2 regions of the Paenibacillus tritici genome follow, and region 2 is predicted to be linked to the other one. Evidence: riboswitches for the same ligand, from Rfam matches in the RefSeq annotation. Region 2 holds a riboswitch; the other holds the start of a gene.
What was found. A riboswitch is a leader RNA that binds a small molecule or an ion and turns the genes downstream of it on or off. The one in region 2 is predicted to bind cyclic di-AMP.
Positions count from the first base shown of each region.

Region 1: it holds a riboswitch for cyclic di-AMP, as region 2 does, so the genes downstream of both, KDC22_RS18050 (APC family permease) here and KDC22_RS02750 (hypothetical protein) in region 2, are expected to answer to the same signal.

Region 1 is NZ_CP073365.1:4,208,709-4,212,429, reverse strand. Features, by position in the region: gene KDC22_RS18060 (DsbA family protein) at 60-815, shown strand; gene KDC22_RS18055 (disulfide oxidoreductase) at 812-1,246, shown strand; cyclic di-AMP (ydaO/yuaA leader) riboswitch at 1,472-1,630, shown strand; gene KDC22_RS18050 (APC family permease) at 1,760-3,577, shown strand.
Region 2 is NZ_CP073365.1:616,918-620,638, forward strand. Features, by position in the region: gene KDC22_RS02740 (stalk domain-containing protein) at 4-636, shown strand; gene KDC22_RS02745 (hypothetical protein) at 713-901, shown strand; gene KDC22_RS02750 (hypothetical protein) at 946-1,404, opposite strand; cyclic di-AMP (ydaO/yuaA leader) riboswitch at 1,414-1,584, opposite strand; gene KDC22_RS02755 (glutaredoxin family protein) at 1,896-2,138, opposite strand; gene ytxJ (bacillithiol system redox-active protein YtxJ) at 2,135-2,461, opposite strand; gene KDC22_RS02765 (SDR family NAD(P)-dependent oxidoreductase) at 2,690-3,412, shown strand; gene KDC22_RS02770 (ThuA domain-containing protein) at 3,456-3,721, shown strand, end outside.

The DNA.
Region 1 (3,721 bases), 3.6 Mb from region 2:
TACTTTGAAAGTAACTATTCTTTTATCACGACAGTCCAGAGGACGGAAAGGAACTCTCTTTGAGCAAACCAAAAAAGAACAATGTCACGGTTCCCCAGATGAGCAAGCAGGAGAAGCGCAAGACAGAGCTGGAGCAGCAGAAGCAGAAAACGAGAATTCTGATCGTGAGTACAGTGGCCATCGTCGTTATTATTTTTGTCGGATTATACCTGCTTGCCTCTAAGGACAGCTCAGCCCCGGGCTCCACGGCTGAACCGGTTAATTTCAATTACAGCGAGATGATACGCCTAGGCAAGGAAGATGCTCCGGTCAAAATTGTGGAATTCGGCGATTTCAAATGTCCGGCCTGCGCCCAGTTCACAGGGGTCATGAAACCGCAGATCGTGCAGGAGTATGTGAATCAGGATAAAGCGGCCTTTTACTTTGTGAACTTAGCCTTCCTTGCTGCGGATTCCAAAACAGCCTCGCTTGCAGCACTTTCGGTCTATCATCAGAACCAGGAAGCCTTCTGGAAGTACTTCGATGCGATGTATGCCAACCAGGGGAATGAGGACAAAGAATGGGCAACACCGGACTACCTGGTAAGTCTCGCCAAGCAGTTGGAACTGCCGGTGGACTACGATCTGCTGCGCAAAGACATTGAAGACCGTACCTATACAAGTGAACTGAACCGTGATATTCAGGTCGCAACCGACGCTGGAGTGACAACTACACCTACCGTGTTCGTGAATGGAGTCAAGGTGAAGGAGCCCTTCAATATGGAGGAGATTGACGCTCAGATCCAGGCAGCAACGGAAGCTGCGGCAGCCCAATGACAGCCTTCTCTGCCTTCTGCCGCCGCAACTGTCTCTACTTGGCCTGGTTTGTCTGTGTTATTGCTGTAGCGGGAAGCTTATATCTCAGTGAAGTTCTGGGGTATGAGCCCTGTAAGTTATGCTGGTTCCAGCGGATTTTCATGTACCCGCAGCTCTTCTTGCTGGGAATTGCCACCTACCGGGGGGACAAGCGTATTATCCCTTATGTTCTTCCCCTGAGTCTGATCGGCGGCAGCATCTCTATCTATCATTATGCAGAGCAGAAAATACCGGCACTCAGCAAGGTGCTCCCCTGTACAATCGGCGTGCCGTGCAACAAAGATTATCTGAATCTTTTCGGATTTATAACGATCCCTTTGCTTGCACTTATTGCGTTCGCACTCATCGCCATTCTGCTATGGACAGGACGCAAAGAGGACACTGTGGAGTAGGAGCCGGCAGGCAGGCTGAAGAGGTGAACATTCCTTTAAATTAAGCGGAAATTAATGTTCAAAAACACTGTAAAATCAAGCGATATAGGGATAATGAAAGAGAATGAAAGATCAAGACATACCGGATCATGGATTTGGTGGTTTTGGATGCTTTTCATTCTTTTTTCATTTGTTTCACCGCTTTACGGAAGCCGTATTGTAGCTTAATATTAGTCCTTGTGAGAAGTTGAATATGCGCTGAATTTTCCGGTAGGAAAAACGGGGGAACCAAACTTGGCCCAGTGCCAAAGGGGTGAATCGGAAGCGGGTCAGAAGACTCGTAACCGTAGGGCTACCACAGCCCGAATCCGCCAGCTAACCTCGTAAGCATTAGTGGGATAATGACCATGCACATCAAGGCATGCGGATCATTTCCGTATGCTTATTTTGGTGCCTGCATTTATGAAATCCACTTATGAAAACAGCGCACGGAATTTCCGTTTCAACTTAACAAAGAGAGGAACTGTTACTACAATGGTAAGCAAGGTAAAACGACTATTGATCGGGCGTCCGATGAAGTCGAACGAACTCGATCATGAAAAGTTATCCAAGGTGAAAGCACTGGCTGTCCTGTCTTCTGATGCGCTCTCGTCTGTAGCCTACGGAACAGAACAAATTCTAATCGTACTTGTGGCCGCCGGGTTCACAGCTATCTGGTACTCATTGCCAATTGCATTAGCCGTCTTGGGCTTGCTGGCCATTCTGATTTTGTCCTACCGGCAGACGATATTTGCTTATCCGCAGGGCGGGGGCGCCTATATTGTTGCCAAGACCAATCTCGGGGTTCACACCGGCCTGCTGGCTGGCGGCTCTCTTCTGGTGGATTACATTCTGACTGTGGCGGTAAGCGCCTCGGCGGGGACGGATGCGATCACCTCAGCCTTTCCAAGTCTTCATAATCACACTGTTCTTATAGCGGTATCTGTAATTTTGCTTCTAACGATTGTCAATCTGCGGGGGGTTACCGAATCCGCTTCATTCATAGCGATCCCGGTATATCTGTTCGTAGTCTCGATCTTTGTGCTGATTATCTCGGGTGTCTTCAAGTATATAACCGGCGGGGCCCATGTCCATGTTCCCGAGATTGGGTCGGCGGTATCGAACGTCAGTATGTTCCTGCTGCTGAAGGCGTTCAGCTCCGGCTGTTCTGCCCTTACCGGGGTTGAAGCAGTCTCCAATGCCATTCCTAACTTCCAGGCACCGGCGGAGAAAAATGCAGCCAAAACGCTGATGCTGATGGGTCTGATTCTCGGTGTAATGTTCACCGGAATTACGCTGCTCGCTTACTGGTATGGCATCATGCCGGATGCGAAGGCAACGGTGGTCTCTCAGATCACGGAATCTACCTTTGGCCGTGGCGGATTATACTTTTTCATCCAGGGGATTACGGCAGTCATCCTGTTCCTGGCGGCGAATACAGCCTATTCGGCCTTTCCGCTGCTGGCGTTCATGTTCGCCAAAGATAAATATCTGCCCCATGCCTTCATGGTACGCGGCGACCGGCTGGGCTTCTCCAACGGTATTATATTCCTCGGCGTCATGTCGGCAGTGCTTGTAGCAGCTTTTCACGGAAATACCGAAGGCTTGATTCCATTATATGCAGTAGGGGTATTCATTCCCTTCACACTGTCGCAGCTTGGGATGATGGTACAGTGGTACAGAACCAGACCAAAAGGCTGGCAGAGCAAATTCGCCGTGAATACGGTAGGGATGCTTACCACATTGACCATAACCCTGATCTTCATTATTACCAAGTTCTCCAGCGTGTGGATGGCCTTCATCTTCCTGCCGGTAGTCATCATTGTGTTCCACCGGATTCACCGCCATTATATGAATATTGCCGATCAGCTGCGTATTTGTCCGGCTACCGATAAGCCTTGCATCAAAGGCAGTACCGTTGTAGTTCCGGTGGCGGGTGTCACCCGTGCGGTGCTGCATTCGATCAGCTATGCGAAGTCACTGACCAATAATGTTGTCGCGGTCTATGTAGGGTTCGATGAAGAAGAGATTCACAAGATGGAGCAGAAGTGGGAGGAGTGGAACCCCGGAGTGCGCCTGATTGTCCTGCGCTCCCGTTACCGCAGCATTCTCCGCCCGCTGGTGAAATTCATAGATACGGTAGAGTGGAAGACCGCTTCGACGGACCATATCACCGTACTGATTCCGCAGTTCGTGACCAAGCACTGGTGGCAGGCCGTGCTGCATAATCAGACCAGCCTGTTCATCCGCTCTTATCTGATGAATCAGAAGGATATTGTGATTGCAACGGTTCCGTATCATTTGCACAAATAGACTTTTTCTCTACATGTATAACGGCTGTTTCCGTAGCTTACGGGAACAGCCGTTTTTGGTTGGACGGCAGGAGAATATAACAGAAAGGTGACTTTTCAGTTGACATAGAGAATGAGAATCAATATCATCAGTATGTAAGATGCT
Region 2 (3,721 bases):
ATAATGAAACGTTGGACAAAGATTGGAATTAGTGCAGCTCTTTTTACTACTATTTTCAGTGCGGGGGCTTATGCAGCAACTGCGGTGCCTAAAATTTTTGTCAATGGTAATCAAGTCAAATCAAGCCTACAGCCAAAAATAATTGATGGTTCGGTTTACATCCCGATTCGTGCAGTGTCGGAGGGACTTGGTGCCGATATTCAGTGGGATAACAAAGCTAAAAATGTATACGTAGATTCAGATCCAAACTTCAAAATGGAAACGAGTGCTACGGCCTATGTATTTGGGCGAAATTTAGCGTTTAAGTGGATTATGGCCTATGACGAGAGGTCGGTTGCGGAGGCTAATGCTTTAGTGGCCCCCAGCTTTAAAACGGATATCTACAAAGAATCTTTTCCCGGGGGAACTTATAATTTGGCAACCATTGTAGATATGAAAGTAGTTGCAAGATCAGAGATTGGACTTACTGTCAGAATCGTTCAACGAGTGACTGCAGAGGATGATTATAAGGTGAAGGTAGAAAAATGGGATTTTATCTTTGAAAACAACAAAATTAAATCGGTAAAAGTAGTGCCTAAATCCACTAAATATTTGGATCGGTATACGTTATTCCCTGGAACAAGCTTTGGTATTTAATTAGTGAATCATTATGGTTAAACTCCGTCAGATAGTGTACCTTAGTACTATTAGTAGTTAGGAGTGGTGACTTGTTGTGAAGAAAAGTAGACGAACCCCCGTGCTGGTCGCGGTCTCGATTCTGTTAATTATTATCAGCAGCCTGATCCCATCGGATAAATCCGCTTGGCTGGGGGCTTTACAGACCATTCTGCTGGGCGTTGGACTGCTCGGCTGCTGCATGGCCTTCTGGCGGTTCGCCAAGGGCGGTAAGGGCAAAAGCTGATTTGAGGGGCACTTCACACCATCCGCCCCCCGTCATCTCCCGCCTTATCCCGCCGAAGGGCGGTGGACAGCGGGCATTGTTGAATGCGCGGCCGCCATTTGTTTGCGTATCCCTCTAAGCTGGGCTTTCAGCTCGGGGACGTTATGCTGGAGGATCTGGCTGATGTCGGAAAGGGGAAGCTGGAGGCCGTACCATAAGGCACTGGCAATCTGATCCTCCCAGCTAAGCAGGGCAGAGGTGCAGTGGCTGCGCTCCTGGGCAAGGGTGGAGCATTGGCGGATACACTCCTTGTAAGCGGCCGGGGAGCCAGCCTTCCCTTGCGGGAGGCTTCCTTTCAGCCATAGCTCATAGAGCGACGCGAAGGTAGCGGCTGCGGCTTGATCCGCGCGGGCACCCTTCTCCAGCAGCAGGCAGCTGAGAGCATAGACGGGTCCGCTGTATTGCTCGACATAATGTTTGAATCCGGCAGTATTAGCTGCCTTGGGCGATAACAGGTCTGGCATGGTACACGTTCCTTCTCTCTTTACGCTTACGGGGTTAGCTGTCGGATTCGGACGGTGAGAGTCGCCCTGCCTGCCAGAGACTGCGCAATGGTAGTCTCCTTTCGGATTCACCCCAAGTAAGGCCTGCGGCCTAATGGTTCCCCCGTTTTCCGCTTGGCGGAAATTCAGCGTGCATGTATGATTTCACAATGTAACTTTCAACACGAATCATACACTTTTAGGATTGTCTTTGTAAAAATGGAAAAGAGTTCTTTTGCGCCGGATTTACAATAAATTGCTGCCTGGTTACGCAGTTTTGAATCTAAAACCATATATGTAGCCGATAATCACTGGTTATCTCACTCAATCGCCGTTTTTTATTTTTGTCGCAGGCAGCAGCGTGCCGTAAGCGCTTTACCCGTAGGCGGATACTCTTGTGCGCCACCAGTTAACAGACAAAAGGTGCCGCCCTGCTTAGAGGGAGGCACCTTTTTGGCCTAACGTAAAGACAATTACAGCACAGCAGCTTCCATAAGCTCCTGAAGCTCAGGGAGATTGAAGCCCTTAACCGCCCGGTCCCCGGATACGGTGACTGGAATGCCCATGAAGCCCAGCTGCTCGACTTCTTCCTGATAGACGGCACTGGTCATGACATCCCGGACCTCGAAGGGAATACCCTTACTCTCCAGCAGCTGCTTCACCTGATTGCATTCGCTGCAGCCGGTGGTGGAATAGACAATAATGTTCGCGCTCATTGTTCCACTGCTTCCTTTATGGCATTTTGGGTAATCTTCCAGTGTGAGGTGTTCCAGCGGACTTCGCTGTCCTCCAGCAGGAAAATTTGCGGAGATTCATGCTTAATGCCAAGCTCCTCGGCAATCTGGTTAGAGACGGGGCGGTCCTCAATCACATGGACAATGGCAGCAGGCGTATCTGAATTCTGTGTGTAGGCCCGGAATTCCTCATTGGCCTTGGCACTGATCGGGCAGGTTGTGCTGTGCTTGAAGAGCAGTTTTTTGCCAGGCTGCCCGATATATTGCTGTAGCTCATCCGTGGTACGGATCTGTTGAATAGACACCTTAGAATCACCTTCCTGGGGTAAGATTTAATGAAACCTGTTGCCAACAATTGTGTTGTTAACAACTATTATTCCTGATTGTAACATAGTTCAAAATTAAAGCAAAAGAAAGTTAAGCCGGCTTGCCCCTCCCTTGCGGGATGTTGTTAACGGCTTATTGCCGTGCTAATGTGAGAAGGATGAGGACTATGCTCGGTGCGTTATGAAGCAGATACGAGGGGGGAGCTCATGAAAAGGGTCGCTTGTGTGACCGGTGCGGACCGTGGACTCGGATTTCACCTTGTCCGCTCTCTTTTGGAGAGTAAGTACACGGTGTTCGCCGGACAGTATGTGCCTGACTCTCAGGAATTGAAGGCTTTGAAAGCGCAATACCCGGATCGCCTGCGGCTGGTTCCTCTCGATATCGGCAATGCAGGGAGCGTGAAGGAAGCCGCACGGAGTATTGCCGGAAGCACAGGGCATATAGATATGCTTATTAATAATGCGGGGATTATCCACCGGTCGGACGATGCTACAGTGCTCGTGGATATGGATGATGAAGCGATGGCGCATATTTATAACGTGAATACGCTGGGTGCGCTAAGGGTGAGCAATGCATTGATGGGGTTGCTCCTGCAAGGCAGGCAGCGGCTGGTGGTTAATATCTCCTCGGAAGCCGGCAGCATCGGGCGGAACAAGCGGATGAATATGTATGGCTACTCCATGTCGAAGGCCGCGCTTAATATGCAATCTTCGCTGATGCATAATCATCTGCGCAGGATGGGCGGACAGGTGATGGTCTTCCATCCCGGCTGGCTGCAGACCTACATGAATGGAGAGAAGGATATCGAAGCGCCTGTTACGCCTGAGGAATCCGCCGCCAAGATTATGACGATCGTCCATAACCATAAGCTGTATCTGGCCGAAGAACCGGTGTACATTGATCTGGACGGTAACCTGTGGCCCTGGTAATATAGCAGAATTGTTAATTTGACCATAGAAAGGTGCGCATACTATGTCTCCTTACAAAGCGCTCGCGTTCGGCAGCTATACCGAAGTGAAATATCATCCCTTCCAAGAGGTAGACCGCCAGATCGGGCAACTGCTCGAACCGGAGTTCCGGGTGGACGCAACGGAGGACTATGGACGGATGAACAAGGACGAGCTGGCTGATTGTAAGCTGGTGGTCTCTTATACAGAATTCTCCGAGGATAAATTGTGCGCTGCACAGAGCGGGGCGCTGCTCGCTTATGTGGCTGGCGGCGGGGGGCTGCTCGTAGT